Regions from separate parts of the Pseudomonas sp. Lz4W genome, predicted to be linked through region 1. Evidence: predicted binding sites of a transcription regulator. Region 1 holds the regulator's gene; the other holds the start of a gene.
What was found. The regulator LexA, encoded in region 1, represses DNA repair genes until DNA is damaged. The targets are predictions, from matches to a motif close to CTGTNTNNNNANACAG.
Positions count from the first base shown of each region.

Region 2: the regulator LexA is predicted to act here: its motif matches at 8,721-8,736, upstream of recN (DNA repair protein RecN).

Region 1 covers NZ_CP017432.1:1,411,304-1,421,986, forward strand. Annotated here, with positions in the region: gene fadB (fatty acid oxidation complex subunit alpha FadB) at 1-846, shown strand, start outside; gene fadA (acetyl-CoA C-acyltransferase FadA) at 874-2,049, shown strand; gene B195_RS06835 (DUF1653 domain-containing protein) at 2,136-2,372, shown strand; gene topA (type I DNA topoisomerase) at 2,487-5,114, shown strand; gene B195_RS06845 (DUF6586 family protein) at 5,301-5,822, shown strand; gene B195_RS06850 (hypothetical protein) at 5,941-6,174, shown strand; gene sulA (SOS-induced cell division inhibitor SulA) at 6,250-6,723, opposite strand; gene lexA (transcriptional repressor LexA) at 6,734-7,342, opposite strand; gene B195_RS06865 (TetR/AcrR family transcriptional regulator) at 7,597-8,304, shown strand; gene nagZ (beta-N-acetylhexosaminidase) at 8,465-9,463, shown strand; gene B195_RS06875 (DEAD/DEAH box helicase) at 9,526-10,683, opposite strand, start outside.
Region 2 covers NZ_CP017432.1:4,225,883-4,236,565, forward strand. Annotated here, with positions in the region: gene carB (carbamoyl-phosphate synthase large subunit) at 1-2,153, opposite strand, end outside; gene carA (glutamine-hydrolyzing carbamoyl-phosphate synthase small subunit) at 2,268-3,404, opposite strand; gene dapB (4-hydroxy-tetrahydrodipicolinate reductase) at 3,664-4,470, opposite strand; gene dnaJ (molecular chaperone DnaJ) at 4,481-5,605, opposite strand; gene dnaK (molecular chaperone DnaK) at 5,927-7,840, opposite strand; gene grpE (nucleotide exchange factor GrpE) at 7,941-8,507, opposite strand; gene recN (DNA repair protein RecN) at 8,761-10,443, shown strand; gene fur (ferric iron uptake transcriptional regulator) at 10,540-10,683, opposite strand, start outside.

The DNA of each region.
Region 1 (10,683 bases):
AGTTTGCTGGCCAAGGCCCTCAAGCGTCCGGAGAACTTTGTCGGCATGCACTTCTTCAACCCGGTGCACATGATGCCGCTGGTTGAAGTCATTCGTGGCGAGAAATCCAGCGACCTGGCTGTAGCAACCACCGTTGCCTACGCCAAGAAAATGGGTAAAAACCCGATCGTGGTCAACGACTGCCCGGGCTTCCTGGTCAACCGTGTGCTGTTCCCGTACTTCGGCGGTTTCGCCAGGCTGGTCAGCGCCGGTGTCGACTTTGTGCGCATCGACAAAGTGATGGAAAAATTCGGCTGGCCGATGGGCCCGGCGTACCTGATGGACGTGGTCGGCATCGACACCGGTCACCACGGTCGTGACGTGATGGCTGAAGGCTTCCCTGATCGCATGAAAGACGATCGCCGCTCGGCGATTGACGCTCTGTACGAAGCCAAGCGCCTGGGCCAGAAGAACGGCAAGGGCTTCTACGCCTACGAAGAAGACAAGCGCGGCAAGCAGAAGAAAGTCGTTGATTCCAGCGTACTTGAAGTGCTCAAGCCGATTGTCTACGAGCAGCGCGACGTGACTGACGAAGACATCATCAACTGGATGATGATCCCGCTGTGTCTGGAAACCGTACGCTGCCTGGAAGACGGCATCGTTGAAACTGCGGCCGAGGCCGATATGGGTCTGGTTTACGGCATTGGCTTCCCGCTGTTCCGTGGCGGCGCATTGCGCTACATCGACTCGATCGGTGTTGCACAGTTCGTGGCCCTGGCTGATCAGTACGCTGAACTGGGCGCGCTGTACCACCCGACTGCGAAGCTGCGCGAGATGGCCAAGAACGGTCAGAGCTTCTTCGGTTAAGCGCCCCATTAGAGTGAGAGTGAAATTATGAGCTTGAATCCTAGAGACGTGGTGATTGTTGACTTCGGTCGCACCCCGATGGGCCGCTCCAAGGGTGGCATGCACCGCAACACCCGTGCTGAAGACATGTCTGCGCACCTGATCAGCAAAGTGCTGGAGCGCAACAACAAGGTTGACCCGAACGAAGTGGAAGACGTGATCTGGGGCTGCGTAAACCAGACCCTGGAGCAGGGCTGGAACATCGCACGCATGGCGTCGCTGATGACCCAGATCCCACATACTTCGGCCGCGCAAACCGTGAGCCGGCTGTGCGGTTCGTCCATGAGCGCCCTGCACACTGCTGCCCAGGCGATCATGACCGGTAACGGTGACGTTTTCGTGGTCGGTGGCGTCGAGCATATGGGTCACGTGAGCATGATGCACGGCGTTGATCCTAACCCGCACATGTCGCTGTACGCGGCGAAAGCCTCGGGCATGATGGGTCTGACCGCTGAAATGCTGGGCAAGATGCATGGCATCACCCGCGAGCAGCAGGATGCCTTTGCCGTGCGTTCTCACCAGTTGGCCCACAAGGCGACCATTGAAGGCAAGTTCAAAGACGAAATCATCCCGATGCAGGGATATGACGAAAATGGCTTCCTGAAAATGTTCGACTACGACGAGACCATTCGTCCGGATACGAGCATGGAAAGCCTGGCTGCGTTGAAGCCGGCCTTCAACCCCAAGGGCGGGACAGTGACTGCGGGCACTTCGTCGCAGATTACCGATGGTGCCTCGTGCATGATCGTAATGTCGGCCCAGCGTGCAAAAGACTTGGGTCTTGAGCCGCTGGCAGTGATCCGCTCGATGGCTGTTGCCGGTGTGGATCCTGCGATCATGGGCTATGGTCCTGTACCGGCCACGCAAAAAGCATTGAAGCGCGCAGGCTTGAATATGGCCGATATCGACTTCATCGAGCTCAACGAAGCTTTCGCTGCACAGGCCCTGCCGGTGCTGAAAGATTTGAAAGTGCTCGACAAGATGAATGAGAAGGTTAACCTGCACGGCGGTGCCATCGCCCTGGGCCATCCATTTGGATGTTCGGGTGCTCGCATCTCCGGCACTTTGCTCAATGTAATGAAGCAAAATGGCGGCACTTTCGGGTTGTCCACCATGTGCATTGGTCTTGGCCAGGGCATTGCCACTGTCTTCGAACGCGTCTAAAGCGTTGCGTTGATGGAAGCCGGGGCCATGTGCCCCGGTTTTTGTTTTTTGGATGTTTTGAATTTTTTTCTTTTAGGGAGCGCAACATGTCGGTACAACTTGGGCTCTACCAACACTACAAAGGCCCGCAATATCGGGTGTTCAATGTGGCGCGTCACTCCGAGACCGAAGAGGAGGTCGTGTTTTACCAGGCCTTGCATGGTGAATTCGGCTATTGGGTGCGTCCGCTGAAAATGTTTATTGAAACGGTCGAATATGAGGGCAAAACAGTCCCCCGATTCGCTCTGGTAAAGGCTGAACCGAGTATTTTTCCCAAGCCATGAGGCGAGGTCGCGCAGAACCCTGTGCTTGACCTCACCTTGTAGCCACTATATATAGCGGTGCCGCGTCAGGCGCGAACCGCCTTTCACTTCTAGAATTCAGGAATTTTCTGATCCATGGGCAAATCGCTGGTCATTGTGGAATCCCCGGCTAAGGCCAAGACCATCAACAAGTACTTGGGTAACGAGTACGTGGTGAAGTCGAGTATCGGCCATATCCGAGACCTGCCCACCAGCGGTTCGGCTAGCGCCAGCAAAGAACCTGCTGCCAAGCGCGGCAAGGCGGCGGCTGGTGAAGTGCCGGCCCTGTCGCCAAAAGAGAAGGCTCAAAAGCAGCTGATCTCGCGCATGGGTGTCGATCCGGAACATGGCTGGAAAGCCAAGTACGAGATCCTCCCGGGCAAGGAAAAGGTCATCGAAGAGCTGCGCCGGCTCGCCAAGGATGCTGACACCATCTATCTCGCAACCGACTTGGATCGCGAGGGGGAAGCCATTGCCTGGCACCTGCGCGAAGCCATCGGTGGTGATGACAGCCGCTACAAGCGCGTGGTGTTCAACGAAATCACCAAGAAGGCGATTCAGGAAGCCTTCTCCAGGCCGGGCGAGCTGGACATCAACCGTGTCAACGCCCAGCAGGCGCGTCGTTTCCTCGACCGCGTGGTGGGTTACATGGTTTCGCCGCTGCTGTGGGCGAAAATCGCCCGTGGCCTGTCGGCCGGTCGGGTGCAGTCGGTTGCCGTGAAGCTGGTGGTTGAGCGTGAGCGTGAGATCCGTGCCTTCAACCCTGAAGAATACTGGGAAATCCACGCCGATCTGGGCACTGCCAAGGGCGCGAAAGTGCGCTTCGACGTTGCCCGTGAAAAAGGCGAAGCCTTCAAGCCGCTGAACGAAACTCAGGCCATGGCGGCGCTGGAGAAGCTAAAAGCCTCCAGCTACACCATCTCCAAGCGTGAAGACAAGCCGACCAGCAGCAAGCCTTCTGCGCCATTCATTACTTCCACCCTGCAACAGGCTGCGAGTAACCGCCTGGGCTTCGGGGTGAAGAAAACCATGATGATGGCCCAGCGTCTGTATGAAGCCGGCTACATCACGTATATGCGTACCGACTCCACCAACCTTTCGGCTGATGCCGTGGAAATGGCGCGCACTTACATCGAGGGTGAGTTCGGTGCTGCCTACCTGCCGCCGGCCCCCAACGTATATAGCAGCAAGGAAGGCGCGCAGGAGGCTCACGAAGCCATTCGTCCTTCTGACGTAAACACCGATCCAAGCAAGCTGTCGGGCATGGAACGTGATGCTGAGCGGCTCTACGAGCTTATCTGGCGCCAGTTTGTTGCTTGCCAGATGCTGCCGGCCAAATACCTGTCGACCACCGTCAGCGTCGCTGCTGGTGACTTTGAGCTGCGTGCCAAGGGCCGTATCCTGAAGTTCGACGGCTACACCCGGGTCATGCCGCAAATTGCCAAGCCTGGCGACGACGATGTACTGCCGGACATGGCCCAGGGCGACGTGCTGAAACTGATCGAACTCGATCCGAGCCAGCACTTTACCAAGCCGCCTGCGCGTTACTCCGAAGCCAGCCTGGTAAAAGAGATGGAAAAACGCGGTATCGGTCGTCCTTCGACCTACGCCGCGATCATCGGCACCATCCAGGATCGTGGTTACGTGGCGCTGCATAACCGCCGCTTCTACTCCGAAAAAATGGGCGACATCGTTACCGAGCGTTTGTCCGAGAGCTTCTCTGACCTGATGGACTACGGCTTTACCGCCGGGATGGAAGAAAATCTCGATGATGTGGCGCACGGTGAGCGCGACTGGAAAAACGTGCTGGACGAGTTCTATGGCGACTTCAAAAAGAAACTTGAAGTAGCGGCCGCGCCGGAAGGCGGGATGCGTGCCAACCAGCCGGTAATGACCGACATCCCGTGCAAAGAGTGCGGGCGTCCGATGCAGATTCGTACCGCGTCGACCGGTGTATTTCTGGGTTGCTCGGGCTACAGCTTGCCGCCTAAAGAGCGCTGCAAGGCCACGGTCAACCTGGTGCCTGGCGACGAAATTGCTGCCGACGACGAGGGTGAGTCCGAATCGTTGGTGCTGTTGGGCAAGCACCGCTGCCCGATTTGCAGCACCGCGATGGATGCGTACCTGCTGGATGAGAAGCACAAGCTGCACATCTGCGGTAACAACCCGGATTGCACCGGCTACGAAATCGAAGAAGGCAGCTACCGCATCAAGGGCTACGAAGGGCCAAGCCTGGAGTGCGACAAGTGCGGCAGCGAGATGCAGCTCAAGACCGGTCGTTTCGGCAAGTTCTTCGGTTGCACCAACGCCGAATGCAAAAACACCCGCAAACTGCTGAAAAGTGGTGAAGCTGCGCCGCCGAAAATGGACCCGGTAAAAATGCCGGAGCTCAAGTGCGAGAAGGTCAACGACACGTATATTTTGCGTGACGGTGCTTCGGGGTTGTTCCTGGCGGCCAGCCAGTTCCCGAAAAACCGCGAGACCCGTGCGCCGCTGGTGATTGAAATCGTGCCGCACAAGGACGAGATCGATCCCAAGTACCACTTCCTGTGTGAAGCGCCGAAGAAGGACCCGGATGGTCGTCCAGCGGTGATTCGCTACAGCCGCAAAACCAAGGAGCAGTACGTGCAGACTGAAGTTGAAGGCAAGCCGACAGGCTGGCGTGCCTTCTACGACGGCAAAAGCTGGAAGGTTGAAGACAAGCGTAAAGAGAAAGACGCTTGATTTAGCGTGACGGCTTAACAAAAAACCGCGCAAGGGCTGCATGCCTTGCGCGGTTTTTTTGTGATTGTCCTGTACGGGCCTGTGGCAACTGCACCAAAAGCGCAGGATTGGCGCTTGCTCCCGTAGCCCCTGATCCCTGAGACTGCTCAGTCTGCACTTATCCAATTCGCTGTGGAGCGCGCCCGCATGGCTCATGAACTCTATACCCGCACCAATCAGAAAATTTACTTCGCCGGTCTGGCCCTGGATGCCATGAACAAGGCCGGCGAAGGTCGGGCCATGAATGCTCAGGCGCTGGTACAGGCCGAACGCGAATCAGCGGTGTTCCATTTGTATGGTGCATTGCTCGGGCTGTGCCATGAAATCGCGGGTTTCTACCGTCTGCCTCAGGCCGGCGCGCCCAGGGTTGAACTGTTGCTCACTCAGGAGGTGCTGGAGGCAATAGCCATCCCCGAACTGGCAGAAATGGTCGAGCTGGCGCGTGCGCCGCAAACCTGGCTGGCCCAATTGATCGCCGCCCATGGGGCGTTGTACCAGCCGTTGCAGGCTCCGAAAAAGGTCAAGGCGGATGTCTTCCAGCCCTTGATCGTAGCGGTCAATCTGGAGGACGAGACACCCGGGGAGTTAGGCCGGGAAACCCTGGAAGAGTGGCGCCAGAACTTGAAATCCCTGGCTGTCCGCTTTCGCGACGGGCTCAATGAGTGCTGATGGTCGAAGGCAAAACTGTACAGTCATTCATCAGTCTGTAATGAAACCAGCACAGTTCCTGGCAAATTCCCAGTGGATGACTGATATAATCCCGCGCTTTCGTGGAGAACAAACTTTTATGCCAACGTCCTTTCTTGAAATTGTCGAATTGCCAGACGGCCGTATCGAGTTGCGTCGGGCTGAAGACGAGGGGTCTTTGGTGACGCTGAACTTCTCTGAAGATGCCAAGGCTTTTCTTCAGGGTCAGCACGTAGAGGTGGCCAAGGCCATGCTTAGCGTGGGTGTGCAGATGGCGGGCCGACTGGCCGAAGGCGAACTCGAAAAGGATGACGGACCGCGTATTCTTCATTAAGACGCGATCCATGCCCCAGGCGTGTCACGGACCGGCTTTTGTATTCAGCAAAAGCCCTGTGACAACGTCCGCTGTTTAGCCCAGACGAATATTTAAACTTTGCCCGTGACCGGTGCGTGCTGCGCCAATCAGCTGTTGGCGGGCTGCGGCATTCAGTGGATTGATCCAGCTGACCACCGTGTGGCTTCGGCCCAGGCGCAGGGCTTCGCAGGTGAGTTGCAGCGTGCTTTTATTGCCGTTGGGCTGCAGCAGCAAAATACGTTCACGGTTGAGGCCGGCATCCCGTAGCCAGCTTTGAGTCAGGCTGGCGGGTGGCGCTATCAGTGTCAGCCAGCGGTCGTCCGGTTGTTCGCTCAGTTCGCGCAGCATAGGCGCAAGCAGGTTCAGGCAGTTTCCGGCAGCACCGCGCAGCGACAGTTCACTGAATGCTTCGGGTTCGACGCTCCAGGGTGAATCGAGCACGTCTTTGATCGCGGGGGTCATTGGTTTTGCCATGAACGCCTCGAAAAGATTGAGTTGTGCTGGCAGCGGTGTGTGTGGGAACTGCATGAAGCCTCCTTTAGCGGCGAATGACGCCGACACTCAAGCCTTCAATGACCAGTTCCTGGTCCTTGAGGTTGACTTCAATCGGGGCGAAGTCAGGGTTCTCGGCGATTAGCCAGACCTTGTTACCTTCACGCTTGAAGCGCTTTACCGTCACTTCGTCGTCGATGCGGGCCACGACAATCTGGCCGTTACGGGCTTCGCGACAGGTATGAACGGCAAGCAGGTCGCCATCAAAGATGCCGACGTCCTTCATGCTCATGCCTTGCACCCGCAGCAAATAGTCAGCGCGCGGATGGAAGAAGGTCGGGTTGATATTGCATGACTCTTCGACGTGCTCCTGCGCCAGGATCGGGGCGCCGGCAGCAACCCGGCCGATGATGGGCAGGGTGGATTCGTCGGACTTGGCTTCGAAACCGGGGATGCGAATGCCCCGCGATGCTCCCGGAGTCATCTCGATGGCACCCTTGCGGGCAAGGGCCTTGAGGTGTTCTTCGGCGGCGTTCGGCGACTTGAAGCCCAGCTCCTGTGCGATCTCGGCACGGGTGGGCGGGTATCCGTTGTCATCCAGGCATCGCTTGATGAAGGCCAGGATCTCAGCTTGGCGTGGCGTCAGTTTTAGCATGTTGATCGCTCTGTCTTTTTATACAGTGACTGGGATTATATACAGTGATAGCTGATTGGCAATCACCCATTTTCAGGAGTCCGCCGGACGGTCGCCTGTCAGGCTGCGCACTTTATCAGCTGCGACCCGGCGGGCCGAGGCTGTGGTTAAATGCGAAACCGCCCGGTCGCAATGTGAATACGTCACCTTGACTTTTTACAAGCTGAAACGTATGTTTCAAACAACTGTTTAAATGTTTGTCAGGCGGAGTAGCCATGGCCCAGTCGGAAACCGTTGAACGTATCCTTGATGCTGCCGAGCAGCTGTTCGCGGAAAAAGGGTTTGCCGAAACCTCATTGCGGCTGATTACCAGCAAGGCCGGGGTTAATCTTGCGGCTGTCAATTACCATTTCGGTTCAAAAAAAGCGCTGATCCAGGCAGTTTTTTCGCGGTTTCTGGGGCCTTTCTGCGCCAACCTCGATCGAGAGCTGGAGCGCCGTCAGGCCAGGCCGGAGAATCGGCCCACCCTTGAAGAACTGCTGGAAATGCTGGTGGAGCAGGCGCTGGTAATCCAGCCCCGCAGCGGCAATGACCTGTCTATCTTCATGCGCTTGCTGGGGCTGGCATTCAGTCAGAGCCAGGGGCATTTGCGGCGCTACCTTGAAGACATGTATGGCAAGGTTTTCCGCCGCTACATGTTGCTGGTCAATGAGGCCGCCCCGCAAATCCCCCCGATCGAACTGTTCTGGCGCGTGCATTTCATGCTCGGCGCGGCGGCTTTCAGCATGTCCGGAATCAAGGCATTGCGCGCCATTGCCGAAACCGACTTCGGGGTAAACACCTCGATCGAACAGGTGATGCGTCTGATGGTGCCTTTCCTCGCCGCAGGCATGCGTGCTGAAAGCGGCGTGGTTGATCCGGCAATGGCCGCCGCACAGCTTCGTCCCCGCAGCAAAACCCCGCAGGTCAGCGTCAAGGTTTGACCTGCTGCGGGTGGGCGTGGCAGCTGAGTTCCGCTAAGCTAGCTGCCATGTTCGTTCCTGATCCATTTCCTGTTGCCGACTCGCTGCTGTCTCATTCAGGTGAGGCCCGTAGCCCTGTGTCCGCTATTTTTTATTCAAAGGATTATCCATGAGTTCTGCCCTGCAAGGCTCCTTGATGGTGGACGTCGCCGGTACCTGGCTGACGGCCGAAGATCGGCAATTGTTGCGCCAGCCTGAAGTGGGCGGGTTGATCATTTTTGCCCGTAACATCGAGCACCCGCGCCAGGTGCGTGAGCTCAGTGCGTCGATTCGCGCCATTCGTCCTGACTTGCTGCTGGCGGTCGACCAGGAAGGCGGGCGGGTTCAGCGTCTGCGTCAGGGCTTCGTGCGTCTGCCGGCCATGCGCGCAATTGCCGATAACCCCAATGCCGAGTACCTGGCCGAACAGTGTGGCTGGATCATGGCCACCGAAGTGCTGGCTGTCGGGCTGGACCTGAGCTTCGCCCCGGTACTGGATCTGGATTACCAGCGCAGCGCTGTGGTCGGTAGCCGTTCATTTGAGGGTGACCCGCAGCGTGCAGCAGTGTTGGCCGGGGCGTTCATTCGCGGGATGAATGATGCGGGCATGGCTGCAACCGGCAAGCATTTCCCCGGTCACGGCTGGGCCGAGGCCGATTCCCATGTAGCGATTCCCGTAGACGAACGCAGTCTTGAGCAGATCCGCAGCCATGACCTGGTGCCATTTGCCCTGTTGAGCAAGCACCTGGCGGCAGTCATGCCGGCCCATGTGATCTATCCACAAGTGGACAGCCAGCCAGCCGGATTTTCCCGTCGCTGGTTGCAGGATATTTTGCGCGGCGAGCTTGAGTTTGACGGCGTGATCTTCAGTGACGATCTGTCGATGGCCGGCGCCCATGTGGTCGGCGATGCTGCCAGCCGTATCGAAGCGGCGCTGTCGGCCGGTTGCGACATGGGCCTGGTGTGCAACGACCGGGCAGCGGCCGAGCTGGCACTCAGTGCAGCGCAGCGTCTGAAGGTGACCCCTTCACCGCGGATTGCCCGCATGCGTGGCCAGGCATGGGCCAGCACCGACTATCGCGAGAGCCCGCGCTGGCTGGTGGCGATGGGTGCGCTTAGAGATGCCCAGCTGATTGATTGAAGGGCCAATGCAATAAAACTGCAGGAGCGTCGACCGGCTGCTCCTGCAGCATTCACGTTGTTTCAGCGCTTTTCGATTTTCGGCGGCAACGGTGCAAACAGCGCATCGATGTCGTCGTCCTGCAGTTTCCAGTCTCCGGCTATGCGGCCATCCAGAACCCCTGCGGCCAAATCCGATTTTTCCTGCTGCAAGTGCTGGATTTTCTCCTCCACGGTGCCGCGGGCAATCATCTTGTACACAAACACCGGTTTTTCCTGGCCGATGCGGTAGGCGCGGTCGGTCGCCTGGTTTTCCGCCGCCGGGTTCCACCACGGGTCGTAGTGGATCACGGTGTCAGCCTCGGTCAGGTTCAAGCCCACGCCGCCAGCCTTCAGGCTGATCAGAAAGATTTGCAGGGTGCCGCTCTGGAAGTCCTTCACCGGTGCGCGACGGTCACGGGTTTGCCCGGTGAGGATGGCGTAGCGCACCTTGCGTTTCTGCAGTTCGGCTTCGATCAGCCCGAGCATCGAAGTGAACTGCGAAAACAGCAGGATGCGCCGGCCTTCGGCGAACAGTTCTTCAAGCATCAGCATCAGGCTGTCGAGCTTGCCGGAGGTGCTGCCTTTTTTCGGCGGGGTGTCACTGACCAGTCGCAGGTCGCAGCACACCTGACGCAGTTTGAGCAGGGCTTCAAGAATGATGATCTGGCTGCGACCCACACCTTTGCGGGTGATTTCGTCGCGGACCTTTTTGTCCATGGCCAGGCGCATGGTCTCGTACACATCGCGCTGGGCTTCGTTGAGATCCACCCAGTGGATGATCTCGGTCTTGGGCGGCAGTTCGGTCGCCACCTGCTCCTTGGTGCGGCGCAACAGAAAAGGCTTGATCCGTGCATTGAGGTGCTGCAAACGCTCGTCGCTGCCCTGGCGCTCGATGGGCACCCGGTAATCGCGGTTGAAGGTTTTGACATCGCCCAGCCAGCCGGGCAGCAAGAAGTGGAACAGTGACCACAGCTCGCCCAGGTGGTTTTCCAGCGGTGTGCCGCTCAGGCACAGGCGCTGACGTGCATTCAGTTCGCAGGCCGCCTGTGAGGCCTTGCTGCCGGGGTTCTTGATGTACTGCGCCTCGTCCAGCACCAGTACATGCAGCGGCAGTTTTGCCAGCTGTTCAATGTCTTTGGGCAGCAGCGCATAGGTGGTCAGGATCACGTCATAGTCGTTGAGGTGCTCAAAGTGCTTTTT
Region 2 (10,683 bases), 2.2 Mb from region 1:
ACGTAGGAAGGACGAACCACCAGCGGGTAACCGATTTTGGAGGCAGCACGAATGGCTTCGTCTTCGCTGCGCACAGTGGCGTTTGGCGGCTGACGCAGGTTCAGACGCTCAACCATTTGCTGGAAGCGCTCACGGTCTTCTGCACGGTCGATTGCATCAGGGCTGGTACCAATGATCGGCACGCCTGCTTCTTCCAGCGCACGGGCCAGTTTCAACGGGGTCTGGCCGCCGTACTGGACGATCACGCCCTTCGGCTTCTCGACACGTACGATTTCCAGCACGTCTTCCAGGGTCACGGATTCGAAGTACAGACGATCCGAGGTGTCGTAGTCAGTGGAAACAGTTTCCGGGTTGCAGTTGACCATGATGGTTTCGTAACCATCGGCACGCAACGCCAGAGCCGCGTGAACGCAGCAGTAGTCGAACTCGATACCCTGACCGATACGGTTCGGACCACCACCCAGAATCATGATCTTGTCACGATCCGAAGGGTTGGCCTCGCACTCTTCCTCATAGGTCGAGTACATGTAAGCCGTGTCGGTCGCAAACTCGGCTGCGCAGGTGTCAACGCGCTTGTAAACCGGGAACACTTCCAGCTTGTGTCGATGGCGACGCAGGTTCTTCTCGGTCACACCCAGCAGTACAGCCAGACGTGCGTCGGAGAAGCCTTTGCGCTTGAGGCGATACATGGCATCGCGATCAATCGAAGACAGCGCCATGGTCTTGATCTTCTCTTCGTCCTTGATCAGATCTTCGATCTGCACCAGGAACCAAGGGTCAATCATGTTCATGCCGAAGATGTCTTCTACGGTCATGCCCGCACGGAATGCGTCAGCCACGTACCAGATACGCTCGGCACCCGGCACAGTCAGCTCGCGCTTGAGCACTGCCATGCTTTCCGGGTTGCTCAGGTCCAGCTTTGGATCAAGACCGCTGACACCCACTTCCAGACCGCGAAGGGCTTTCTGCAAGGATTCCTGGAAAGTCCGGCCAATGGCCATGACTTCACCAACCGACTTCATCTGAGTTGTCAGGCGCGCATCGGCTTTAGGGAATTTTTCGAAAGCAAAGCGCGGCAGCTTGGTCACGACGTAGTCGATGGACGGCTCGAAGGACGCCGGAGTAGCGCCACCGGTGATTTCGTTCTGCAACTCGTCCAGGGTGTAACCGATCGCCAGCTTGGCAGCGATACGCGCAATCGGGAAACCGGTGGCTTTCGAAGCCAGCGCCGAAGAACGCGAAACACGCGGGTTCATCTCGATCACAACCATACGGCCAGTGTCCGGGCAAATGCCGAACTGCACGTTGGAACCACCGGTCTCAACGCCGATCTCACGCAGTACCGCCAGCGAGGCGTTACGCATGATCTGGTATTCCTTGTCCGTCAGGGTCTGTGCCGGAGCAACAGTGATCGAGTCACCGGTGTGCACGCCCATCGGGTCAAAGTTTTCGATCGAGCAAACGATGATGCAGTTGTCCTTTTTGTCGCGGACAACCTCCATTTCGTACTCTTTCCAGCCGATCAGGGATTCGTCGATCAGCAGCTCTTTGGTCGGCGACAGGTCCAGACCACGAGCGCAGATTTCTTCGAACTCTTCACGGTTGTAAGCGATACCGCCACCGGTGCCGCCCATGGTGAACGATGGACGGATGATGCACGGGAAGCCCAGCTTTTCGAGGACCGCATTGGCCTCTTCCATGCTGTGGGCGATACCGGAGCGCGGGCAATCCAGACCGATGGACTTCATCGCCTTGTCAAAACGCGAACGGTCTTCAGCCTTGTCGATGGTGTCGGCATTGGCGCCGATCATTTCTACGCCGAACTTCTCCAGAACGCCTTCACGCTCCAGGTCCAGTGCGCAGTTCAGAGCAGTCTGGCCGCCCATGGTCGGCAACAGAGCGTCCGGACGCTCTTTTTCGATGATCTTGGCAACAGTCTGCCACTTGATCGGCTCGATGTACGTTGCGTCGGCCATGTCCGGGTCGGTCATGATGGTGGCCGGGTTGGAGTTCACCAGGATGACGCGATAGCCTTCCTCGCGCAGAGCTTTACAAGCCTGGGCGCCGGAGTAGTCGAATTCACAGGCCTGGCCGATAACGATCGGGCCAGCGCCGAGAATCAGGATGCTTTTAATGTCTGTACGTTTTGGCATGGGTTTGTCACTCAAATCCGCAGGTCAGTCGGCAAGCCGTCGATCAAGTCTGTGAAGCACCCAAGGGGCCGCCGGAGTCCGGGGCCGGCACTGGGTACTAGCACAAGGGTATGATCAGCGGCGCTTGGCCATCTCATTGATGAAACGATCGAACAGCGGCGCTACGTCGTTCGGGCCAGGGCTGGCTTCAGGGTGACCCTGGAAGCTGAAAGCGCTCTTGTCGGTCAGCTCGATACCTTGCAAGGTGCCGTCAAACAGCGACTTGTGGATTGCGCGCACGTTGGCCGGCAAAGTCGCTTCATCAACCGCAAAACCGTGGTTCTGACTGGTGATCATCACAACGCCCGTGTCCAGATCCTGAACCGGGTGGTTCGCACCGTGGTGGCCGTGACCCATTTTCACCGTCTTGGCGCCGGACGCCAGAGCCAGCAACTGGTGTCCCAGGCAGATACCGAACACCGGAATTTCGGTTTTCAGCACTTCCTGAATAGCCGTGATTGCGTAGTCGCATGGCTCCGGATCACCCGGGCCGTTGGACAGGAACACACCATCCGGATTCAGTGCCAGTACGTCGCTGGCCGGAGTTTGTGCCGGCACAACAGTGACGCGGCAGCCACGCTCAACCAGCATGCGCAGGATGTTCCACTTTACGCCGTAGTCGTAGGCAACTACGTGATAAGGCAGCTCGGACGCTTCAATTGTCGGATGGCTATCGGTGGCCAGGTTCCAGACACTGGAGCGCCACTCGTAAGCCTTCTCGGTGCTGACAACTTTCGCCAGATCCATGCCTTTCAGGCCCGGGAAGCCGCGCGCAGCAGCAATGGCAGCTTCGTCAGAAATGTTGTCGCCGGCCATGATGCAGCCGTTCTGTGCACCTTTCTCACGCAAAATGCGGGTCAGGCGACGGGTATCGATACCTGCGATAGCGACAACATTGTTGGCTTTCAGGTAATCGGAAAGCGACATCGTGTTGCGCCAGTTGCTGGCAACCAGTGGCAGATCACGAATAACCAGACCTGCGGACCAGACACGATCAGACTCGGCATCTTCCGGCGTAGTACCGGTATTGCCAACATGCGGGTAAGTCAGGGTAACGATTTGCTGAGCGTAGGATGGATCCGTCAAGATCTCCTGGTAGCCAGTCATTGCGGTGTTAAACACCACCTCTCCAACGGTCTGACCGTCGGCTCCAATGGCTTCGCCGCGAAAAATGCTGCCATCAGCGAGGGCGAGTATGGCTTGCTTAGTCAAGAAGACCTCCCGTAAATAAAGCCTGAAAGGGCGATCGCAGGTTGTAAAAAAGCGGAGTGACGTATGGACACGTCACCCCGCTTCTTCATCGAATTATCTGCGCGCTTTTAGTGGACACACTAAAGCTGTAGCTTACAGAAAAAGGCTTTTTTGGTCTACCGCTAAAGAGCCTAAAAGGCAGAGGAATGCGACAGAACATCGCTTAGCGGTTAAAAGTCAGGCTGCCGGCGCGCCAACAGCCTGATTTTACAGAGACAACTCAACGCAGGTCGAGCACATCCTGCATGTCATACAGCCCGGGCTCACGCCCGTCGAGCCACAGCGCAGCACGAACGGCACCCTTGGCGAAGGTCATGCGGCTGGATGCCTTGTGGGTGATCTCAAGACGCTCGCCCTCGGTCGCAAACAGAACCGTATGATCCCCCACCACATCACCGCCCCGAACTGTCGCAAAACCGATGGTTTCGCGCTCGCGGGCGCCGGTGTGACCTTCGCGACCATAGACCGCCACCTGCTGCAGGTCACGCCCCAATGCACTGGCAATGACCTCACCCATGCGCATCGCGGTTCCCGAAGGCGCGTCGACCTTGTGCCGGTGATGAGCTTCGATGATTTCGATATCAGCATCTTCACCCATCACCCGTGCCGCCATATCCAGCAGCTTGAACGACAGGTTGACGCCCACACTGAAGTTGGAGGCAAAAACAATCGCAATATCCTGGCCGGCTTCAACCAGCAACTGCTTTTGTTCGGCATTCAACCCCGTAGTACCGATCACCATGGCCTTGCCCAACTGGCGACACACGGCCAGGTTGGCCAGCATTACCTCAGGCAGGGTGAAATCGATCAGTACGTCGAAATCAGCCGCGACCGCTTGCAGGTTTTCCGACAACGGCACACCGATACGCCCGATAGAGGCCAGCTCACCGGCATCCGCCCCCACCAGGGAGCTGCCCGGGCGCACGATGGCCGCTGTCAGCCCGCACACTGGTGAGCGCTGCTGCACCGCATCGACCAAGGTCTTACCCATGCGCCCAGCAGCGCCCATCACAGCCATACGTCGCATGTCCCGCTCCTTACAAATCGCCGAAGAAGCGCTTCACGCCTTCGAACCAGCCGGTTGCGTTCGGCGAATGACTACTATCGCCTTCGAGTGTCGAACGGAACTCTTCCATCAACTCACGCTGACGACGGCTCAGTTTCACCGGCGTCTCGATCACCACACGGCACATCAAGTCACCAGCGCCGCCGCCACGTACCGGAGCAACACCCTTGCCACGCAGACGGAACTGCTTGCCGGTTTGCGTGCCTTCCGGAATCTTCAGCTTGACCCGGCCATCCAGGGTCGGCACTTCAATCTCGGCACCCAGCGAAGCATCGGCAAAGTTGATCGGTACTTCACAGAACAGATGCTTGCCGTCGCGCTGGAAGATCGCGTGCTCACGCACCTCGATCACCACGTACAGATCGCCGGTCGGCCCGCCCTGCACACCCGCCTCGCCTTCGCCCGAAAGACGAATCCGGTCGCCCGTATCTACGCCCGCAGGCACTTTTACGGAAAGGGTTTTGTATTCTTCTACGCGGCCTTCGCCACGGCAGCTGTCGCACGGATCAGAAATGATCTTGCCCTGACCGTGGCAACGCGGACAGGTCTGCTGCACAGCAAAAAAGCCCTGCTGCATGCGCACCTGGCCAATACCGCCACAGGTCGTACAGGTAACCGGCGAAGAACCTTTCTTGGCACCCGAACCATCGCATGGTTTGCAGTTGACCAGCGTCGGCACACGAATATTGACCGTGGTACCGCGTACGGCCTCTTCCAGATCCAGCTCCAGCGTGTAGCGCAAATCGCTGCCCCGCTGAGCGCCGCCCCGGGAGCCACCGCGACCACCGCCGAAGAAATCACTGAACACATCGCCGAAAATATCGGAGAAGTTCTGCCCGCCAAAACCGGCACCGCCGCCACCCATTTGCGGATCAACACCGGCATGGCCGTATTGATCATAGGCGGCACGCTTACTGGAGTCCGACAGAACTTCGTAAGCCTCGTTGGCTTCCTTGAACAACTCTTCGGAAGCCTTGTCATCCGGATTGCGATCCGGGTGATGCTTCATTGCGAGGCGACGATATGCCTTCTTCAACTCCACTTCAGTGGTAGTACGTTCAACACCCAATATTTCGTAATAATCGCGCTTTGCCATAATTCTTTGCACTCTCAAGGACGTTCGGCAAAACCCTCCCGAGCCTCACCAAACCCGCCGGACCCCAGTAAAGACCAAGCCCGACTCACGTCTTTTTCAACGATATTGGTTTCTGATTAACAGCCAATGCATCGGCCAACAGGAGCGGTTACAGCCAAGCGGAAACAAAAAAGATCCGGACCCAACCGCAAGCATTCGACCATGTCGCATGCTGTAAAAATTCCTCTACTCCAGACACGCCAACGCGGGAGCAAGCTCCCGCGCGGCGACATCCTACCAGTCACCGCTAATGCACGGTCAACCGGCCGACCAACAAGCTAATTACTTGTTGTCTTTTACTTCTTCGAACTCAGCGTCGACAACGTCGTCAGCCTTGGCTTCTTCAGCAGGCTTGGCCGCTGCGTCTGCCGGGTTCGCTTGCTCGGCGTACATTTTCTGTGCGACCGGAGCAGACACCTTGGACAGCTCTTCAACCTTGGCTTCGATAGCAGCCTTGTCATCGCCTTTAACAGCGGCTTCAAGTGCAACTACTGCAGCTTCGATTGCAACTTTCTCTTCTGCGGTCACTTTATCGCCAGCATCAGCGATCATTTTACGAGTCGAGTGAACCAGTGCGTCGCCCTGGTTACGTGCAGCTGCCAGCTCTTCGAACTTGCGGTCTTCTTCAGCGTTGACTTCAGCGTCACGAACCATCTGAGCAATTTCTTCCTCGGACAGACCCGAGTTAGCCTTGATCACGATGGACTGAGACTTGCCAGTCGCCTTGTCTTTTGCACTTACGTGCAGGATGCCGTTGGCATCGATGTCGAAGGTTACTTCGATCTGAGGCACGCCACGTGGAGCTGGTGGAATGTCAGCCAGGTCGAACTTGCCCAACGACTTGTTCTGAGCGGCTTGCTTGCGCTCGCCTTGCAGCACGTGAATGGTCACTGCGCCCTGGTTATCGTCAGCAGTCGAGAACACTTGCGATTTCTTGGTAGGAATCGTGGTGTTTTTCTCGATCAGGGCAGTCATTACGCCACCCATGGTTTCGATACCCAAAGTCAGCGGGCTCACGTCCAGCAACAGAACGTCTTTCACATCACCGGCCAATACTGCGCCCTGGATAGCAGCACCCATTGCAACAGCTTCGTCCGGGTTCACGTCTTTACGTGCTTCCTTGCCGAAGAACTCGGTTACCAGCTTCTGTACCAGCGGCATGCGAGTCTGACCACCGACCAGGATCACGTCGTTGATCGCGCCAACGTCGATACCGGCGTCTTTCAGTGCAGTGCGGCAAGGCTCGATGGTGCGCTGAACCAGGTCTTCAACCAGCGATTCCAGCTTGGCGCGGGAAATCTTCACGTTCAAGTGCTTAGGACCGGTGGCATCTGCAGTGATGTACGGCAGATTCACGTCGGTCGACTGGCTCGAAGACAGTTCGATCTTGGCTTTTTCAGCAGCTTCTTTCAGACGCTGCATCGCCAGCGGGTCACCTTTGAGGTTCATGCCGCTTTCTTTCTTGAACTCGTCAACCAGGTAGTCGATCAGACGGATGTCAAAGTCTTCACCACCCAGGAACGTGTCACCGTTGGTCGCCAGCACTTCAAACTGGTGCTCGCCATCCACTTCGGCAATTTCAATTACCGACACGTCGAAAGTACCGCCACCCAGGTCATAAACGATGACAGTGTGGTCGCCTTTCGCTTTGTCCATACCGTAAGCCAGAGCAGCAGCGGTTGGTTCGTTGATGATGCGTTTTACGTCCAGACCCGCGATACGGCCGGCGTCTTTGGTCGCCTGACGCTGGCTGTCGTTGAAGTAGGCCGGAACGGTGATAACCGCTTCAGTCACTGGCTCGCCGAGGTAGTCTTCGGCGGTTTTCTTCATTTTCTTCAGAATTTCAGCCGAGATTTGTGGCGGAGCCATTTTCTGGCCGTTCACTTCAACCCAAGCGTCGCCGTTGTCAGCCTTGGCGATCTTGTACGGAACCATCTGAATGTCTTTCTGCACAACTTCTTCGTCAAAACGACGACCGATCAGACGCTTCACCGCGTACAGGGTGTTATGCGGATTGGTCACTGCCTGACGCTTGGCCGACTGGCCAACCAGAATTTCGCCATCGTTGGCATACGCAACGATCGACGGCGTGGTACGCGCGCCTTCAGCGTTTTCGATAACTTTTGCTTTACCGTTTTCCAGAACCGAAACACACGAGTTGGTGGTCCCGAGGTCAATACCGATAATTCTGCCCATGTTAACTCTCCCTAAATTTGAATTTTTTTGCCGCAGCAGTAATGACCAACTGCGGCATTACTTAACGCTTGACTTCTAAATGGGGGCCTTGCGGCCGATTTCAAGCCTGCTCGTCAATCGATGGCGAAACCGGCGCTGGAGCCTTGCTGACTACGACCATAGCCGGGCGCAGCAAGCGACCATTGAGCTGATAACCTTTTTGAAACACCTTGAGCACACTGTTTGGCTCCAGGTCAGCGCTTTCCTGCATTGCCATCGCCTGGTGATGCTCGGCATTGAAGGGCTCGCCGTGTGGATCGATAGCTTCCAGGTGATAACGCTTCAGGGTGTCCTGGAACATTTTCAGGGTCAGCTCGATCCCTTCACGCATTGGACGAATGCTTTCGTCGTCCGGGTTCGACAGCTCAAGGCCGCGTTCCAGACTGTCGATTACCGGCAACAGGTCGCCAGCAAATTTTTCCAGTGCAAATTTGTGTGCTTTTTCAACGTCCTGTTCTGCACGGCGGCGAACGTTCTGTAGATCGGCAGCTACGCGCAAAGCCTGATCATTAGCGGCCGCCAGCTGCTCTTCAAGCACTTGCACGCGGGATACCAGATCTTCGCTTCCTGCATCAGCAGCCTGATTAGCGTCTTGATTCTGCGTATCCATAGTCTGTTCGTCTGCCATAGATTTCTCCTTTCAAACTTTGTCCGCGAGCTCGACTCGCGCTTCTGCCAAGGTATATGGGGTCGCAATTTTCAGGTTCAAGAGCCAAAAAGCAGTAAGTGTGGTCTTTCCCCTCGAGCAAAAGCCCCGGCTGGACAATCGAAACGACCTAAAAAAGCAAAACGACCAAGCAAATCGAACTAAACGAAGGCATTGTCAGCACGAAACAAAACACTGTATAAATAACCAGACATTACGTTTTGGAGCAGCTCCTATGCTGGTGCACCTGTCCGTACATAACTACGCCATCGTTGAACATCTCGATCTTGAACTGGATCGCGGGATGAGTGTAATCACTGGCGAGACCGGTGCCGGTAAATCGATCATGCTCGATGCGCTCGGCCTTACCCTGGGTGACCGCGCCGACAGTGGCGTAGTTCGCCCCGGGGCCGAAAAGGCCGACATCCTGGCCACCTTCGACCTGCAGGATATCCCCGAAGCCCGGGCATGGCTTGCCGCACGCGATCTCGAGGCTGAAGGCCCGTGCATCCTGCGCCGAGTGATCACGGCCGAAGGACGCTCACGCGGCTACATCAATGGCACACCCTGCCCTCAAGGCGACCTGAAAGCCCTGGGCGAGTTGTTGATCGATATCCACAGCCAGCACGAACACCAGTCGCTGCTCAAACCCGACACCCATCGCCGCTTGCTGGACGAGTATGCGGGTGCCACCGATCTGGCCCGCCAGGTCCATCTGGCAGCACAACGCTGGCGCCAGACCCGCCAGGAACTCGAGCACCTGTCCAACTCGGGTGACGAGCAGCGCGCACGCCACCAACTGCTGAGCTACCAGCTCGAAGAACTCGAAACCCTCTCGCTGGGCGAAAACGAACTGGAAGAGCTGGAGCAGGAACACAAGAACCTGACCAACGCCGAAACCCTGCTGACTATCTGCCGTCAGGTGGTTGAACAGTGCAGCGAAAACGATTCCGGCAACGTACTCAACGCGCTGACCGTGAGCCTGAATCGCCTGTCGAGCATCAACAACAACTCCGGCTCGCTGAGCGAAGCAACCGACCTGCTGGCCAGCGCACAAATTCAAGTCGAAGAGGCCGTGGGCGAACTTAACCGTTTCCTCGATCATTTTGATGCTGACCCGGGCCGCCTGCAGTACCTCGAAGAGCGACTGGACACCATCTACACCCTGGCACGCAAACACCGCGTCCAGCCAAATGACGTTGCCGCCCTGCAGCAACGGCTACTGGAAGAGATCGAAACCCTCAACGCCAACGATGAGTCCATTGAACGCCTGAACAATGAACTGACCGCGTACACCCGCCACTATCAGGAGTGCGCACGCGAACTCAGCGGTTTGCGTGCCCATGCGGCAACACAGCTGAGCAGTGCAGTAGAAGAAGAAATCCAGCGCCTGGGCATGCCAGGCGGCCGCTTCGTCATCGAGTTGCGCCCACAAAACAGCACCGACCCGATGCCCCACGGTCTGGAGCAAGTTGAACTGCTGGTCAGCGCCAACCCCGGCCAGCCTCTTAAAGCCCTGGCCAAGGTGGCCTCTGGCGGCGAACTGTCACGCATCAGCCTGGCCATCCAGGTCATCACCGCACAAACCTCACGCGTACCCACCCTGGTATTCGACGAAGTCGACGTGGGCATCGGCGGCCCAACTGCTGAAATCGTTGGCCAGTTGCTGCGCAGGCTTGGCGAGCGCGGCCAGGTGCTGACGGTCACCCACCTGCCGCAAGTGGCAGCCCAATGCCACCAACACCTTTTCGTACACAAGGTTCGCGAGAGCGAAACCACACGCACCGCTGTGTCAAAACTCAGTCAAAAAGAGCGAGTAGAAGAAGTCGCGCGCATGCTCGGCGGCATCGACCTGACCAAAGAATCATTGGCTCATGCCAAGAAAATGGTGGTCACAGCAAAAAACCTGGCAGCTTAACGACGAACGGTCAACAAACACCAAGATTCAGACAGCACGAAGGCGACCCTGGGGTCGCCTTCGTTGGTTTCGCGAACCGGGGTTCGCGCGACATGCTTATTTAGTTTTCTTGCGTACGTACAGCACCAGATTGTGATCTACCAGCTCGACGCCATGTTTGGCGGCGATGGCATGTTGCAGTTTTTCGATGTCTTCGTCGAAAAACTCGATCACTTCACCACTGTCCACGTTGACCATGTG